DNA from 4 places in the Oceanobacillus longus genome. Region 1 is predicted to be linked to each of the others. Evidence: predicted binding sites of a transcription regulator. Region 1 holds the regulator's gene; each other region holds the start of a gene.

Region 1 (4,089 bases):
TTTTTGTAGTAGAAGCTCGGACAATATTTCGTTGTACGAAGTCCTCCAATTTCTTAATTTCTGTTTGCTGCTTTTCAAATTCCTTTAATTCCTGTTCGTAATTTAAAGCCTTTTGCTCCAAATACTTACTATAGCTTCCATAATATTTACTCGTTTTGTGCCGTGCAATTTCATAAACAATGGAAACCGTCTTGTCTAGAAAATAGCGATCATGCGAAACGATGACAATGGCACCAGGATAGTTTACTAAATAATTTTCCAACCAGGAAAGCGTATCGATATCCAGGTGGTTAGTTGGTTCATCCAAAATCAACAGTTGCGGTTTTTGCAGTAAGAGTTTCCCCAATGCCAGGCGTGTCTTTTGACCACCGCTTAGCTCCATGATAGGTGTATTGTAATCATAATCAAAGAAATTCAACCCTGTCAGAACAGTTTTTATGTCTGATTCATAGGTGTACCCTCCACCAGTCTGATAGGCGAGCTGAAGTTTATCATAATCTTGAAGTAACTTTTCATATTCTTCCCCTGCTAAATTAGAAGCATTTTCCATTTCCTTTTCCAACAAACGAAGCTGGCTTTCCTGACGCCTTAGATGCGAGAATACCTCAATCATTTCATCCCAAATGGTTTTACCTGACTCCAGTGTCATATGCTGGGAGAGATAGCCGAATGTAAGGTCTTTCGGTTTAAAGAAATCTCCTTCATCATAGGATAATTCACCAGCCATAATCTTTAACAATGTCGATTTCCCGGCACCGTTTCTACCTACAATGGCGACACGATCTTTATCTTTTATTTCTAGTTTAATATTTGATAAAATTTCTTCTGCACCGAAGGATTTTGAAAGGTCGTTTAATTGCATTAATATCATAAATATTCACCCCATCCTTCATAGTGTATCTTATAGTTAATTAAGTAAGCAACTCAGGTTGTGAAAAATATCACGATTTCTTTCTGGATTTCTGTTAAAATAGAATAGGATACGTTTATATCATTTACTATAGGATCGAAAAGAGGAAAGTTTAATGGATCAAAATAAAATTCCACAAGCTACTGCAAAGCGCTTGCCACTATACTATCGTTTTCTGAATAACTTAAATCAGCAAGGTAAAAAAAGAGTTTCATCCAAAGAATTAAGTGAAGCAGTAAAAGTTGATTCTGCTACAATCAGAAGAGACTTCTCCTATTTCGGTGCACTAGGCAAAAAGGGTTATGGTTACAATGTCGAGTACTTACTAGGTTTTTTTAGAAGTACTTTGGACCAAAACGAAGTTACAGAAGTGGCTTTAATTGGTGTAGGTAACCTTGGTACAGCATTCCTAAATTATAATTTTATGAAAAATAATAATATCCGCATTACGATGGCTTTCGATGCTGACCGTGAAAAAGTAGGTACCGATATTGGTGGGATACCCGTTTATCATGTCGACGATCTCGATGAAAAATTAAATCATATTAAAGTTGCAATCTTAACCATACCAGCTATTGAAGCGGATTCAATTGCCAATAAACTGGTAGAGAAGGGGATTACTGGAATCCTTAATTTTACACCTGCGAGGATAACCGTCCCTAAAGCAATTCGCGTACATCATATTGATTTAGCTGTCGAATTGCAGGCACTCGTATATTTTCTGAAACACTATTCACTTGATAAATAATAATAATGCTATTGAAATGTAATTATTTCGATGGCTTTATTTTTTTGCAAATTGGAGTATATCTAATTATCTAATGAAAGATGGGAGAATTTTTTATGAAGAAATTGGGGCGCTTTGGGATTTCCACTATTTTATTTATTTTTATTTCATTCGTACTTGCAGCATGTTCAGAAGATGAAAGTATACAAGAATCGTCTGATAAATCCGTTCGTGCAGAGATGGAGGAAGATACGGAAGAAGATTTGCAGGAAAATCTCCCTGAAGACGAGGTATTATTTACAGTGATTGAGAATAATGTAAAGGCACTTAGAAATGGAAACCAAAATGAATATAAGCAAACGGTACATAGTGAGTCACCTGTATATAATCAAAGAGTAGATACAATGAAACAATTATCCCATTATCAGTTGGATATGGAGCTTTCCGGTCTTTCTGTAGAAGAAAGGACGGAAGAAGAGGCAAGGGTTTCTTTTATACAGACAACGATAAAGATGGAAGGACCCGAATTTCAAAACAATAAAACTTCAGGGATACATGTATTAAAAAATGAAAATGGAAATTGGAAAATCTATCAGACAGAAGTCGAAGAAGTAATTACACTTGATGAAGATGTCTTATCTGAAGAAGTAACGATGGAAGGGGAATATACGGATTACATTACCAATCTGAAAAATCCATTTGATGATGGTGGGTGGACGCTCGGAAACTATCAGGAAGCAGATGGGGAAGCGATTGCAGAGTATCTTCTATCGCATGAGGACTTTAGTAATTTAACGGAATTATTAACCATTCATTATTACCAGGATGGAAATCATCAGATAGGCATAGAAAATTTCATTTCTGAAATGGAGAACAATCTTACCGAAGTGCATACAGATAGCTTAGAATTCAACACGTTAGAACAAACATCAGAGGAAGGAGTAATTGAATTCGCTTTAACTGATGATGAGGTACTGTTCGATCAGGAAGAGGTTGTGAGAGTGTTCATAAAAGAAAATGACTTGTTTGCTATACGGTATACGACATTGGATAAAAAGATAGATAACAAAGAAGATTGGATCGATATGCTAAAAGATGTACAGTGAATAAGTAAAAGGAGCAGAATGTTATCATTCTACTCCTTTTTATTTTTAGACTTAAAATATTGTGTCAGCAGTTTAAAGACTACCCAGAAATCCATGGCTGCAACTGCAGCAAAGATAAGCGTAACCGGATTCCAAAGCGTATCGCCTTTACTTTGAATTGCAATGTAAATAAATGTCGTACCCATCAGTGTGTATATGAATGCTTTGATTAATAATGACTTACCCATTAATTATCCTCCAATGAAAATTGTTTGTAATTGGTCCAGTTGTTGTTGAATTTCCTCTGGAGTCAGTGAATACTGTGCAAGAACAACCATCGTATTCATTCCAGCGTGAACGATAATTGGCACTAGAATCCGCTTCGTTTTTACATACAGAAATGCGAATACAAAGCCCATCGAAGCATAAATTAAGATGTGCTGCGGTTCACCATGAATGAATCCGAAGATAAGAGCGGAAAGCAGCCCGGCTAAAAAGAAATTCATTCGTTTATAAAAAGTACCGAATATGATTTTACGAAAAATTAATTCTTCCAGTATTGGTGCAATAATTGCTGGAATTAGCATAAATAATGGAGCGGCACGGGTAATATCCATAATCTGTTGCGTGTTCGCTGAACCTGGATCTATACCTAGCACTTCCATTTCAATTGTAGCTGCAATACCTTGAGCGAATAAAGCCATAAATATACCAAGCACAGACCAAAGAATGACGGTACCTGTAGTGGCAGCATTTCGGGCACTTTGCATTTGCATATCTGGTTTCATTATAAACAGGATTACAACAAGACCAGCAATAAAGCTAAAGATTGTCCAATAAACAACAGCATCAAAAGCAGAGATCGGAAATACGTTTAAAAGCAAAGGGGCTCCGAGTATGCCTGAAAATTGAACAATAATATAAGTGAGAATTACGTACCAGTATCTTCTAGCCAAATGAACGTCTCCTTTAAATTTTTTCTACTTGGCTATTTTATAAATGGTTGCTAAAACAACGACCCTATAGAAAACAGCCTTCTACATTTACATATCCCCCATTCTAACATAACTTGCATGCTGAATTATAATCGTATGTCTTACTTTAAAATCATCTTCTCTACTTATATTATTAAAAATATGGAAAAATAAAACATACTTTGCTTGCATTTTTCGGATGGATTAATTATTATATTAGTAGGAGTTAGCACTCAATGTGTTAGAGTGCTAATAAACTAAAATTGATATGGAATTAAGGAGGCATTCTACATGATTAAACCATTAGGAGATCGTGTTGTTATCGAACTTGTTGAACAAGAAGAAACAACTGCAAGCGGAATCGTACTTCCAGACTCTGCAAAGGAAAAACCG
Region 2 (4,089 bases), on a different contig from region 1:
CTATTTGTGGGTATTGTTAATAATTATTGTATTGCAGCGACTTTTCGAAATGGTGATAGCCAAGAGCAATGAAAAATGGATGAAAGATAGAGGTGCTATTGAAAAGGAAGCAGATCATTACAAATGGTTTATAATCTTACATGTACTCTTTTTTATTTCTATTTTGATGGAGAGCTATTTAAAAGATACTGCAAACGGGTCATTAAATTTTACTTTGCTTGTGATTTTCATTTTAACGCAACTTGTAAGAATTTGGTGTATATCTTCGCTTGGAAGGTTTTGGAATACGAAAATAATTATTCTTCCTGGTGCACATTTGGTAAGCAAGGGGCCTTATAAATATGTGAAACACCCTAACTATGTCATCGTAGGAATTGAACTATTTGTTATCCCTCTTCTTTTTGAAGCAATAATTACAGCAGTCCTATTTCCACTGTTTCATATTTTATTACTTAGTGTACGAATTCCAGCAGAAGAACGAGCATTAACTGAAGTCCTTTTAAATACAAAAAGGGAAGAGACAGGTAAATAACCTGATTCTTCCCTTTTTTATTAGGAATTTCCTATTGGCCAATCAAATGGCGGTGACCCTGGTGGTGAGTTTTGTATAATATCTACAAACGGAATCGTGTATGCAAATAAAATCAATGCAATTGTAATTGCTATCCACAATTTCCAGTTCTCCAGCCACATAGGTGTCGCTGGTGCATCTTCTTCTTCCTCTGCGATAGGGAATTCCTCTTCGCCCTTAGGAGAGAAAAATGTTAGCTTAATGAAAATATAAACCATTAAGACGATGCCGACGAATAAGATGGTGCCACCAATTGCCTGTGCCATTTGATATGCACCCCATTCAGCAGCTTGTTCCGTACCACCATAATCAGAGTAGGAAGATCGTCTTGGTGCTCCGAGTAGCCCTTGAATATGCATTGCGCCTGACATAATTGTCATACCAATTGTCCAAATAAACGTTTGAATTATTCCCAAGCGATTAATTTCTTTTGTGAGCGTTCTACCTGTTAAATGCGGTATAAGCCAATAGGTAATACCGAAGAAGGTTAAAATTACTGTTGTAGCTACGGTTAAATGAAAATGCCCTGTTACCCAAATAGTATTATGAACAACCGCGTTCATTTGATGGGATGCATTAATAATTCCGCCAGCTCCACCAGGTATAAATGCTAACATACCGATAAACGGAGCAAGGAAACGAACATCCTTCCATGGTAAATGTTTCAACCAGCCAAATAAACCTCCATATCCTTTTCGGCGTCCGGTTATTTCAAAAGTAGCAAACATCGAGAATGCGGTCATCAAACTAGGTATAACAACCATAAATGTAAGAACAACTTGGATAAATTTCCAGGTAGGATCAATTCCTGGTTCTGTCAGTTGATGGTGGAAACCAACCGGAATGGAGAAGAATAGAAACAAAACAAATGATAATCTTGCCAGCGAATCACTGAATATTTTTCCACCAATAATCTTTGGAATGATTGCATACCATGCCATATAAGCAGGTAACAACCAGAAATATACCAACGGATGGCCAAAATACCAGAATAATGTTCTGCTTACCAATACATTAATCGTCTCCGCATAACCAAGAGACCATGGAATAAATTGTACAAGTACCGCGATTGCAACTCCTAAAGATGCGATAAACCACATTAACATATTGATCGTTACCATGAAAGCCAATAAAGGTGACTTTTCGCCAGGATGTGCTTTTTTCCAAACATATAATTGGCGCCAATTAACAAAACCAGCAACCCAGCTACCAACAATTACAAGAGTCAAACCAATATAAAATAATGGATGAGCTTTTAAAGGCGCATAGAACGTATAGAGAACACTTGCCTTACCTACGAGAATGGTCGCTGCAGTAATCGTAGTTCCAACAGTCATGATCCAAAAAGCAAGCCAGGATACTTTACGCTGTTTATCTGAAATGCCAACCGTTTTCCCCATTAAAGCATATTGAAAACCAAGAATAAAAAACGTTGTTAGAACGAGAGCAAGAACAACACCATGTAAAGTTAAGATTTGATAATAGCCAATTCCCCAAGGTAATGTAAAACTTCCCGATCTAACTAATACTTGAAGAAGTCCCATTAATCCGCCAATAAACAATGAAATAAATGCGACATAAATAAATGACATATACAGATTGGCTTCTTTTTTACTAATTGAAAGTGGTAATCTGGAATTCTCTTGAAATACATCTAATTTTGGAATAGCCATTATTCATACACCTCCACAGTTGCAAACATCATGTGATGTCCAACACCACAATATTCATTACATAATAGTGTAAACTCTCCAGCCTGATTCATTTCCGTTTCTATACTGCTTATAAATCCAGGTTCTACCATCATATTTACATTGGTTCCGGCTATATTGAAGCCATGTACCACGTCAGGTGTTACTACTTGGAAAAGGACAGTAGCACCTTTTGGTATTTTAATATTTTTAACTGGTTTTCCTTCGTCATCAACACCAAGGTCATAATTAAATGCAGTTGCGACAATGTTGACAATATACTTATCATCATCTACTTTGGTAAGTCCAAGATTTTCAGTCTGAAAGGCTTCATTTGCTTCAATATTTCCTGGGTCAATTATGACACCATGGCTTTGTGGGTGAGTTCCGAGATAAAATGCTCCAAACCCAAGAATAGTTAAAAATAAGATTAATGCAGAAATCCCAGATATCAGCCATATTCTTTCATACTTGTGTAAATGCATGGATTGTCACTCCTTTAAAATTTCTTTTATTATCTTGAAATAAATAATGCAAAAATGGCAAACCAACTAACAACAATTATAAAACCCAAAATTCCGACTGAAATAAATGTTCCTTTTAAATTCGTTTCATCGTCTGATCCTGCATGCTTTTTCCCATTGCCATCCATTCGTACCACCCTTTCTTAAAAGAATCGGATACCTTCTGTTTTTATCATACACAAAGTACGAATAGAATTTAGTAAATTTGCAAACGTTTCACATTTTGTTCAATTATGTGCATGCAAGCTCCTATCAGTGTTTTACTAACTTTTTAGTATAAAAAGTATGTGAACAATTTGTGAACAATTTAGGTATTTTATTGACAAATCGTTATTAATTATTTCAACAAGGCAGAGAGCGATTGATTCATTAGAAAACTTGGTTGTCACCAAGCTTTTGGGTGACAGCCTTAGTTGCACTTATGCAGTAAAGGAAGTAGTTTATACTTTCTTTACTGCCAAAAAAAGCGGAAATCCATCTGGATTTCCGCTTCTGCTTATATATGTTATCCTTATCTTTTTACAACATTTGCAGCTTGTGGACCACGTTCTCCATCCACAACTTCAAAAGAAACTTCTTGGCCTTCTTCCAATGACTTGAAACCTTCTTCCTGGATAGCGGAATAATGTACAAATACATCATTTCCTTCGTCCATTTGAATAAATCCGTAACCTTTTTCTGCATTAAACCATTTTACTACTCCATTTTCCATGTAATTCTTCCTCCTAAATAATTCCACGTAAAAGGCGTGTTAATACAAAGTTAGCACAGAATATATTAAAAAGGGCGGCGTCTATTAGAAGTGTAGGATCACTATTGCATCCACTTCTATAGAAGCCGCCCATGTCATTAATGATTCCGTACATCTTCTTTGCTTAGTATTAATATTATATTATTCAAAATGTACAGTCAAGAAAAGGAACTTGTTTTGAATAAATAATTACACTATTTAAACTGAAAAAAAATGGAATGGAGGTTATACTGTTTAGAGAAACAAAAGAGGGAGAAATTCTATGAAGAAGGATAAACAGTTGGCAGCGATTAGGGATTATGCATTTCAACTTTTCAATGCCGATGTTACTGGACATGACTTTTTTCATATGGAGCGTGTAGTAAATTTAGTAGAGCAGATTGCAAGGGAAGAAAATGCTGACCGTTTTATTTGTGAAGCAGCTGCTTGGCTACATGATGTAGGGGATAAAAAACTATTTAAGAATCCAGCGCAAGCAACAGAAAATATGCATTTATTTTTAGATTCCATTTCCATGGAAGAAGCCCACATTACCGTTATTGATACAATCAT
Region 3 (4,089 bases), on a different contig from region 1:
TCAAGATCTTCTAGCTTATATTCATCATTCCTGTTAATAAGTTTTCGAATTGGTGTCGTTCCTATACTGGCAGAGCTATATACAGGTAGTTCGCTGTCTCCATGTTCTCCGACAATATAGGCGTGCACATTATTCGGTGCCACTTTAAAGTATTCACCTAATGAATAACGAAATCTTGCTGTATCCAATATTGTACCTGAACCAATAACACGTTCTTTTGGCAGACCACTGAATTTCCATGTAGCATAAGTAAGAACATCGACAGGATTGGTTGCTACAAGGAAAATGCCATCAAAGCCACTACCCATAACTTGATCTACAATGCTTTTAAAAATTTTTAAGTTCTTTTCCACCAAATCAAGTCTAGTTTCTCCAGGTTTCTGATTGGCACCAGCACAAATTACAACTAAGTCTACATGCTTACAATCTTCGTATGTACCAAAACGAATGTTCATGGGACTTGGCGCAAAACCTTTTCCATGATTTAAATCAATTACATCTCCTTTTGCTTTATCCTCATTTAAATCGATCATTACTAAATCATTCACGATTCCCTGATTCATTAAAGCAAATGCATAACTAGATCCAACAAATCCTGTTCCGATTAAAGCTACCCTACTGATACGTACATTATTGTCTATCATGATAATGACCTCCTATTTTTAAAATACCTTTATTTATATTGCCCTAAACCTTATAAAGTTTCACGTATAATAATAACTGTGGGAAGTTTAGAATGTCTCTACTAATCACCTTGCTAAACTTGGTAAAATAAGGCTATTTTAATGTTTGTTGATTTATAATCTTCACTATTGAGATAAAATGCGAAGTAACTGCTATCTATGTTAGATCCTATCTATAAAGCGACGTAACTTCTGGGTGGTATTCTAAGATGTGTGCTATTGCTGTCGTCCGGAATCGCTACGGGCGGATGCTTTCCGCGGGCACGGCCTCAGCCCTGAAGAGAAACCGCTCTTCTGGTCTTCGGACACGTGCTGGGACTGCGATTACTCGCCCCACCGAAAACATTTGTTCCCGCAGGAGTCACCGCCCTTCGCTCATCCGGACTGGTGAAGCTGTAGTAGGTTATTTTATCTATTAGCAAGTTTAGTCATTGTCAGCAACCTTCCAGCTCTGGGAAATATACGAAGACTCCAGCGGGAGGAAAGGCATAGGTGAGACTCTGAAATGCGTTAGCATGAAGAGGCTCACCAGCCGCCCGCGGAAAGCGAAGTATATTTCCCAGAGCGGTCGCCGAAGTTTATCTTACTTCGTATCATTTAAGAGTAAATTGAATCTATCTGAGGGAGTTTATAGAAAATCCGAAGTAAGAAAAGTAACTAAATTAATGAAAAGAGATTTGGTAATCCGGAATGCTTAGGACAAAACAGTTATCCAAAGTCAACCGGAGCAGTGTATCACGATTCCTCCTCATAATGTATCCATATCATTCTGCGAAAGTTGAATGATAATAAAATCGACATTTGTGTTAACTCAGGGTAGTTGAATTTACTACAATGAGGCAAATCATGTATACTTATGTGAAGGTGTTCACTAACCTGATTGCATAGGAGGCATAACAATGAACAAGCTTAAAGAAATGACGATGGAGCAGAAAAGTAAATTGGTCCTTCTGATCATTTTAGCTATAATATCAGGTTTTGCGATAATCGGACAAGGTTATTTATTTGTTATGATTGTCGATCGTATATTTTTGAAGGGTATTTCCTTTTCTGAAATTATACCACTATTAGTAGGACTAGTGGCAGTTCTTTTAACTAGAACCTTTTTCACTTATTTGAGTGGGAGAACAGGGATTAAGATGGCTTCGATCGTGAAGGGGAAATTAAGACAGTCCCTTTTAAATAAATTTTCGAATAACCCCAGGCAAGCATCGTTGCATGGGCAGTCCGGACAAAAGGTGAGCGTAATGATGGATACGGTGGATGAAATCGACAGTTATTATAGCAGCTATCTTCCACAAGTCATCCAGTCATCCATCATCCCAATCATGCTTCTTATTGTCATTTTCATGGAACACTGGACAACAGGTGTCATTATTCTGGTTACGGCACCATTTATCCCGATTTTTATGATGGTTATTGGTTTTAAAACGAAAGATAAATCGGAAGAACAACTTGATAAAATGGCTGCATTTTCAGGGACGTTTCTTGATACATTACAGGGTTTGACAACACTTAAATTGTTCGGACGTTCCGAGCAGCAAAGAGATAAAATACGAAAAAGCAGTTTGGATTTTCGTGATGCAACAATGGAGGTACTGAAGGTAGCCTTCTCCAATTCGTTAGCACTTGAATTTATATCCATGCTAAGTATTGGTCTTGTGGCACTGGAAGTTGCAGTGCGGATGATTATTTTTCAGGATATCACATTTTATACCGGTTTCTTAATGCTAATTCTTGCTCCGGAGTTTTATACCAAATTGAAGGATTTAGGTAGTGCCTTTCATACTGGAAGAACGAGCATGGGGGCTGCGAAGAAATTGGAAAATGAGTTATCTGAACAGGAACAGGCAGTTGAATGGGGAGAAGCGTCTATTCCAACGAATCAACCACCGTCCATTGAACTGGTTGGCGCTGGGTTTAGCTATGAATCGAACGGGTTTGCTGTTAAAAATATCCGTACGGTCATTCGTCCTTTTGAACAGGTTGCAATTATAGGTAAGACTGGTGCGGGAAAATCGACACTTCTGAATATGATTGCAGGTCTTGTTTCACTAAAAGAAGGAGAAATGTGGATCAATGGAGAAAAAAGAGAGCGAATAAGGGAAAAATCCTGGTTTGATAGCCTGAGTTATATTTCCCAGGACCCATACCTTTTTTCAGGAACAATTGCGGATAACATCGCAATTGGTTCCATAGAGGAAACGACACGTGAAGAAATAACCAAAGCAGCTGAGAAGGCAGGGGTAAATAAACTAATCGATACACTTGAAAAAGGGTATGATACACCAATTGGCGAAGCAGGAAGAGGAATCTCTGGTGGCGAAAAACAGCGGATTGCTATTGCAAGAGCCTTTTTAAAACGTCCCTCTATCATTCTTTTTGATGAGCCAACTACGGGATTGGATTTGCAAACAGAGCAAATCCTCCAATCATCTATCAAAGAACTTGGAAAAAATTCAACCGTTATTACCGTTGCACATAGACTGCACACGGTTAAGAATGCAGATAAAATCTTGTTGCTCGATAACGGAGAACTACGTGCATCCGGTACCCATACAGATCTGTTAGAGTCAGATGAAATGTATCGAACTATGGTAACTGTACAGCAGGGAGGGAAAGCGCAATGAAAGGTTTAAAGTCTGTGATTCTCGTTTTGCTGAAGGAAAAAAAGGATATTGTTCTTTCCATTATCTGTGGAGTTATTGCCGGAATTACTGCTGTCGGTCTTTTTTCATCTAGTGGATATTTAATTTCACAGGCCGCACTTGCTCCGCCTATTTACACATTAATGGTGCTTGTTGCCGTCGTTAAACTACTTGGAATTATTTCCGCATTAAGCAGATACGGGGAGAGATATTATTCCCACCGAGGAACATTTACGATGCTTGGCAACTTGCGTGTGTCTTTTTATGAAAAACTCGAGCCACTTGCTCCAGCCATCTTTCAAAAATATCGAAGTGGGGATTTGCTTTCCAGAATCGTTGGTGATGTGGAGACATTGCAAAATTACTTCTTGCGGGTTTTCTATCCACCAATCGTTATTGTACTTGTATTTCTCGTTACTATATTTTTTACAACATTCTTATCCATCGAAACGGCATTTATACTCGTTGTTGGGTTGCTATTGACAACTTTTGTTGTTCCAGCACTCTTTGGTTACGGTCAACGAAAAGTGGATCGTAAAGTGAGGCAGCAAAGAGGGAAACTATCCACAGATGTCACGGAGTTTTTATATGGTTTTCGAGATTTGAAAATATATCAGCAAGTCTATGACAAAGAAAAGGATTTAATCCAGTCATCGAATAATTATGTGGAGGAGCAGGAACGGGAAAGCATCCATCATTTGTTTAGTGAATCGGTCAATACCTTTATATCACTTCTTGTTTCTGTAACTGTTCTGGCA
Region 4 (4,089 bases), on a different contig from region 1:
ACAGATTCTTAGTATTAACGTAACTGGTGTATTTTTAGGGCTGAAACATGTAATAAAACAGATGGAGAGCCAAGGCTATGGCAGCATTATCAATACCGCATCAAATGCAGCATATATTGGTTCAGCTGGTATGGCAGGATATATTGCTTCCAAGCATGCGGTAGCAGGTATAACAAAAACTGCTGCACTTGAAGCAGCTTCGAGTGGAATTCGTGTCAATGCTGTTGCACCAGCAGCGATTGACACACAGATGCTTGCAGATATTCAGAATAATATTACACCAGGTGAGCCAGAAACTTCAGGAGAAGCAATCAAACAGGGAATACCTGTAGGACGCTTTGGTTCACCAAATGAAGTTGCTCAAGTTGTACTGTTCCTTGCATCTGATAATGCCTCGTTCGTGAATGGATCCTTGTATAATGTTGATGGAGGTATGCAGGCAGATTAATAGATTATCACTAATAAAAGAGAGGAAATCACATGGCTGTGGTTTCCTCTTTTTTCAATATGGATTGAAATTGTTGAAGAGAGGATAACCTGTCTATCATTCGACAAATTTCACCAAATTCCGGGGAGTGACAGGCACTGTTCTGGCACCGTTCTAGATGAGGATGCCTGCTTTTTTTAAGTCGGCACAGGCTGCTTCAATTTTGTCGGTAGAGTCGGATTCAAGGGTGTGTAGATGTATACCGTCTGTTAGCGATGATAAATAGGAGGCACCAGCTGTATTAATTTTCTCGATGAATTGGTCCGCCTCTCTTCGGTTGCTGACCATAATCGATGCAGTCAAATCACCGTAGACTGCATGCTCAACTTTAACATCCTTAATCGTAACGCCATGGTCGACGATGAGATAGAGTTCATCCAGCGTTTGTTTGGCACCATGCTTACAAGCGATTACCTTCTGTTCCAAAGAATCGTTTTTATCATCTTTTAAATAAAGGTACCCCTGGCTTGTTGCGATGATCGGCTCATTTTTTGCTTTTAAAATGGAAACGTCTTGAACGATCACCTGCCTGGAGACATTGGTTTCCTTGGCGAAATCACTGCCGCTGATTGGCTCATTTGCTTCTTTCAGCTTGGTTATAATCAGTTGCTGTCTATTAGCAGAAGGCATTTTCTTCTCCGTTTTCATATGGAAACCACCTCATCAATAAAATTTTCACGTGATGCGAATCATTCTGCTTTCACCATAGCATAAAAACACAACACGTCAATGATAGCAGGTATCCGTTTGTAAGGGACCCTGAATACCGAAATTTAACACTTGATAATATATTAATTCTATGTAAATATAGATGTCAAGACAGGTGACATTACCAAAATAGAATTCTATATCTTTTCCACTAGATACATAGGAAAAATAAGACCTATACGATTAAAAATAAACAAGCGTACCTTCATACTCTTAATGTGAAAAACATCACAATCACAATTACATAAAAGGAGAAATAAACATGAACATATTAAAACTGCGAAAAGCACTCGAGTCTTTTCTATTAGAAGATATCGGTGATCAGGATATAACGAGCGAGGCGATTTTTCCGGAAAGTCAAACAGGAAAAGGTGTGTTCATCGCCAAAGAGACAGGGACATTATCCGGCTTAGCCATTATAAAAGAAGCATACCATCTGCTCGAACCACAAATGGAAATCAAGCTTCATTTTAAAGACGGTGAGAAGGTACAACCGCTCGATACCATTGCAGAAGTATATGGCCCTGTTCGCCATTTACTAACGGGAGAACGGGTCATCTTAAATTTGCTACAACGAATGAGTGGAATTGCAACGATGACGAATCAAGCAGTCGAAACATTGAATGATTCAACGATACACATTTGTGATACTAGAAAAACAATGCCGGGACTAAGAATGTTGGATAAATATGCGGTTATCACTGGTGGGGGAAAAAATCATCGCAATGGATTATATGACGGTGTGATGATCAAGGACAATCATATTTCATATTGCGGGTCAATAACGAATGCAGTTGAAAAAGCACGAGCAGCAATCGGTCATATGGTAAAAATCGAAGTCGAAACGGAAAACAAGGAAGAAGTTATGGAAGCGATAGCTGCAGGCGCAGACGTTATTATGTTCGATAATCGCAGTCCAGAAGAAGTTAAGGAATTTGCAGCAATGGTCCCAAGCTCCATTGTCACGGAAGCTTCAGGTGGGATAACGCTAGAAAATCTAGCAACTTATGCAAATACCGGTGTTCATTATATTTCATTAGGGGCATTAACGCATTCGGTGAAGGCATTGGATATTAGTTTGCAAGTTCAAGAGGGAAAGAAAAAATAACTTATCGCAATATTGAACAGGGGGAAAAATTCGTGGATAAAAATAGATACTTGGCTATAGCTATCATGCTAGGAATCGTTTTCTTGGCAGCTTGCGGAAGTGAAACTGTTTCAAATACTAACGGTTCAAAGGATTCCATCGAAACAACGATCATTGGTGGACGGACTGGTGGAGCATGGTCTGTATTTGCAGAGGGTATTGCTGAATCCATCCGTCGGGAAAACGATGAGGCTATTGTTACGGTGGAGCCTGGCAGCATTGTGGAAAACCCACCAGCTGTCGGAACGGCTGTCGTGCCATATGGCTTGTCCTATGCGATGACTTCCTATGCCGCATATAGCGGAGAGGAACCATATACGGAGGCTTACACCAATCTTCGGGCTGTGAGTGTTATCATACCATCTAACTATTATCAATTCATTGTTACAGCAGATACGCCGTATGAATCGATTGCTGAAATTGCCCGACAGCAAGCACCGATTCGGTTGGCAGTTGATCAACAAGGCTCAGCAGGGGAAATGATAACCCGAGCAATTTTACAGGAATATGGAGTTACCTATGAAGATATCCGTTCCTGGGGAGGGTCAATAGATTATTTATCCGGATCGAAAACATTTGAAATGATGGCAGATCATCGAATGGATGCAACCGGTGATGCAGTATCAGCACCGTCCGGAGATATAATTGAGGCTTCAACTACGATAAAGTTGAAAATGCTCGCACTGGATCAGGAAACGATTCAGGCAGTATCGAAAGAACTAGGTATGGAATCTGGAACGATTAAAGCTGGTACCTACTCATTTATAGAAGAGGATATCGACACAATAAGTACACCTGCTATCCTTATCACCCATAAAGATGTCCCAGAGGATGAAGTCTATCAAATGACGAAATCGATTTATGAAAATGTGGAATATCTTGGAAATGTGCATGAGGAATTCAAAAATTTAACAGAAGATAAGATGATGGATGTTGGCAATGTTCCCCTACATCCGGGCGCTGAAAAATTTTTCAGGGAAAAGGGATTGCTGGAATAACTTTTTCCAAAAAGGAGTCGTAGCACAGTGAACATCAAGACATTTTTAACCGGCTGGTTTGTGGAAGGTTATAAACGCAATCTATCAAGGTATCACATAAAAATCTTTTCCATAATTGCATGCATTTTATCCTTATACCAAATTTGGTCTGTCGTTTGGGGTAATTTGGATCCACTTAATCAAATGGCGATTCATCTTGCTTTCATCCTGTCACTTACTTTTTTGCTTTATGGCTTTTCGAAAAAGGATGTTATAAAAAGACAGTCACCTAGCGTAATGGATTATCTTTTCGTTCTGTTGTCTCTTGGTGCAGGAATTTATTTTACGATACATGCAGAACGAATTGCAACGAGGATTCCGATTATGAATCCGTTAAGTGCACTGGACATCTTTTTCGGGGCATTATTTGTGCTGTTAACGATTGAAGCGGCTCGCAGAACAATTGGTTTTCCGATTATAGTAATTGTATTTATTGGGGCAGCTTATGCTCTTGGCGGTCATCACTTAAATGGTCTGCTTAGTCATAGGAAGCTGTCTGTCGTTGAATTCATTGATGAACTGACCTTTAGCTTTAATGGGCTATGGGGATCCCCAATTTCCGTAGCTGCAACGTTTGTATTTATGTTCATGCTATTCGGATCCTTTTTGCAAAAATCAGGTGCAGGAGAATTTTTCTTTAACATTTCTTCGGCAATCGCAGGAAGAACACGTGGAGGTTCTGCCAAAGTTGCCGTACTTACGAGTGCATT

What was found. Region 1 encodes Rex, which represses fermentation and respiration genes when NADH is low (regulators of the CRP and FNR family bind a similar motif). Its sites were predicted from a motif close to TTGTGAAATATTTCACAA; they were not measured.
Region 2: ACFOUV_RS04060 (cytochrome c oxidase subunit 2A) is a predicted target of Rex. The motif match lies at 2,991-3,008, and genes of this name have one in related genera.
Region 3: cydD (thiol reductant ABC exporter subunit CydD) is a predicted target of Rex. The motif match lies at 1,540-1,557, and genes of this name have one in related genera.
Region 4: nadC (carboxylating nicotinate-nucleotide diphosphorylase) is a predicted target of Rex. The motif match lies at 1,412-1,429, and genes of this name have one in related genera.

What each region holds. Positions count from the first base shown of each region.
Region 1 covers NZ_JBHSAO010000015.1:32,318-36,406, reverse strand. Annotated here, with positions in the region: gene ACFOUV_RS16965 (ABC-F family ATP-binding cassette domain-containing protein) at 1-871, opposite strand, end outside; gene ACFOUV_RS16960 (redox-sensing transcriptional repressor Rex) at 1,026-1,658, shown strand; gene ACFOUV_RS16955 (hypothetical protein) at 1,754-2,743, shown strand; gene ACFOUV_RS16950 (YdiK family protein) at 2,773-2,970, opposite strand; gene ACFOUV_RS16945 (CPBP family intramembrane glutamic endopeptidase) at 2,974-3,678, opposite strand; gene groES (co-chaperone GroES) at 3,988-4,089, shown strand, end outside.
Region 2 covers NZ_JBHSAO010000001.1:780,360-784,448, forward strand. Annotated here, with positions in the region: gene ACFOUV_RS04045 (isoprenylcysteine carboxyl methyltransferase family protein) at 1-532, shown strand, start outside; gene ACFOUV_RS04050 (b(o/a)3-type cytochrome-c oxidase subunit 1) at 553-2,163, opposite strand; gene ACFOUV_RS04055 (cytochrome B5) at 2,244-2,747, opposite strand; gene ACFOUV_RS04060 (cytochrome c oxidase subunit 2A) at 2,777-2,914, opposite strand; gene ACFOUV_RS04065 (cold-shock protein) at 3,298-3,498, opposite strand; gene ACFOUV_RS04070 (HD domain-containing protein) at 3,800-4,089, shown strand, end outside.
Region 3 covers NZ_JBHSAO010000008.1:388,525-392,613, reverse strand. Annotated here, with positions in the region: gene ACFOUV_RS12525 (L-lactate dehydrogenase) at 1-644, opposite strand, end outside; gene cydD (thiol reductant ABC exporter subunit CydD) at 1,583-3,313, shown strand; gene cydC (thiol reductant ABC exporter subunit CydC) at 3,310-4,089, shown strand, end outside.
Region 4 covers NZ_JBHSAO010000001.1:27,248-31,336, forward strand. Annotated here, with positions in the region: gene ACFOUV_RS00130 (SDR family NAD(P)-dependent oxidoreductase) at 1-448, shown strand, start outside; gene ACFOUV_RS00135 (transcription repressor NadR) at 602-1,135, opposite strand; gene nadC (carboxylating nicotinate-nucleotide diphosphorylase) at 1,458-2,303, shown strand; gene ACFOUV_RS00145 (TAXI family TRAP transporter solute-binding subunit) at 2,336-3,340, shown strand; gene ACFOUV_RS00150 (TRAP transporter permease) at 3,368-4,089, shown strand, end outside.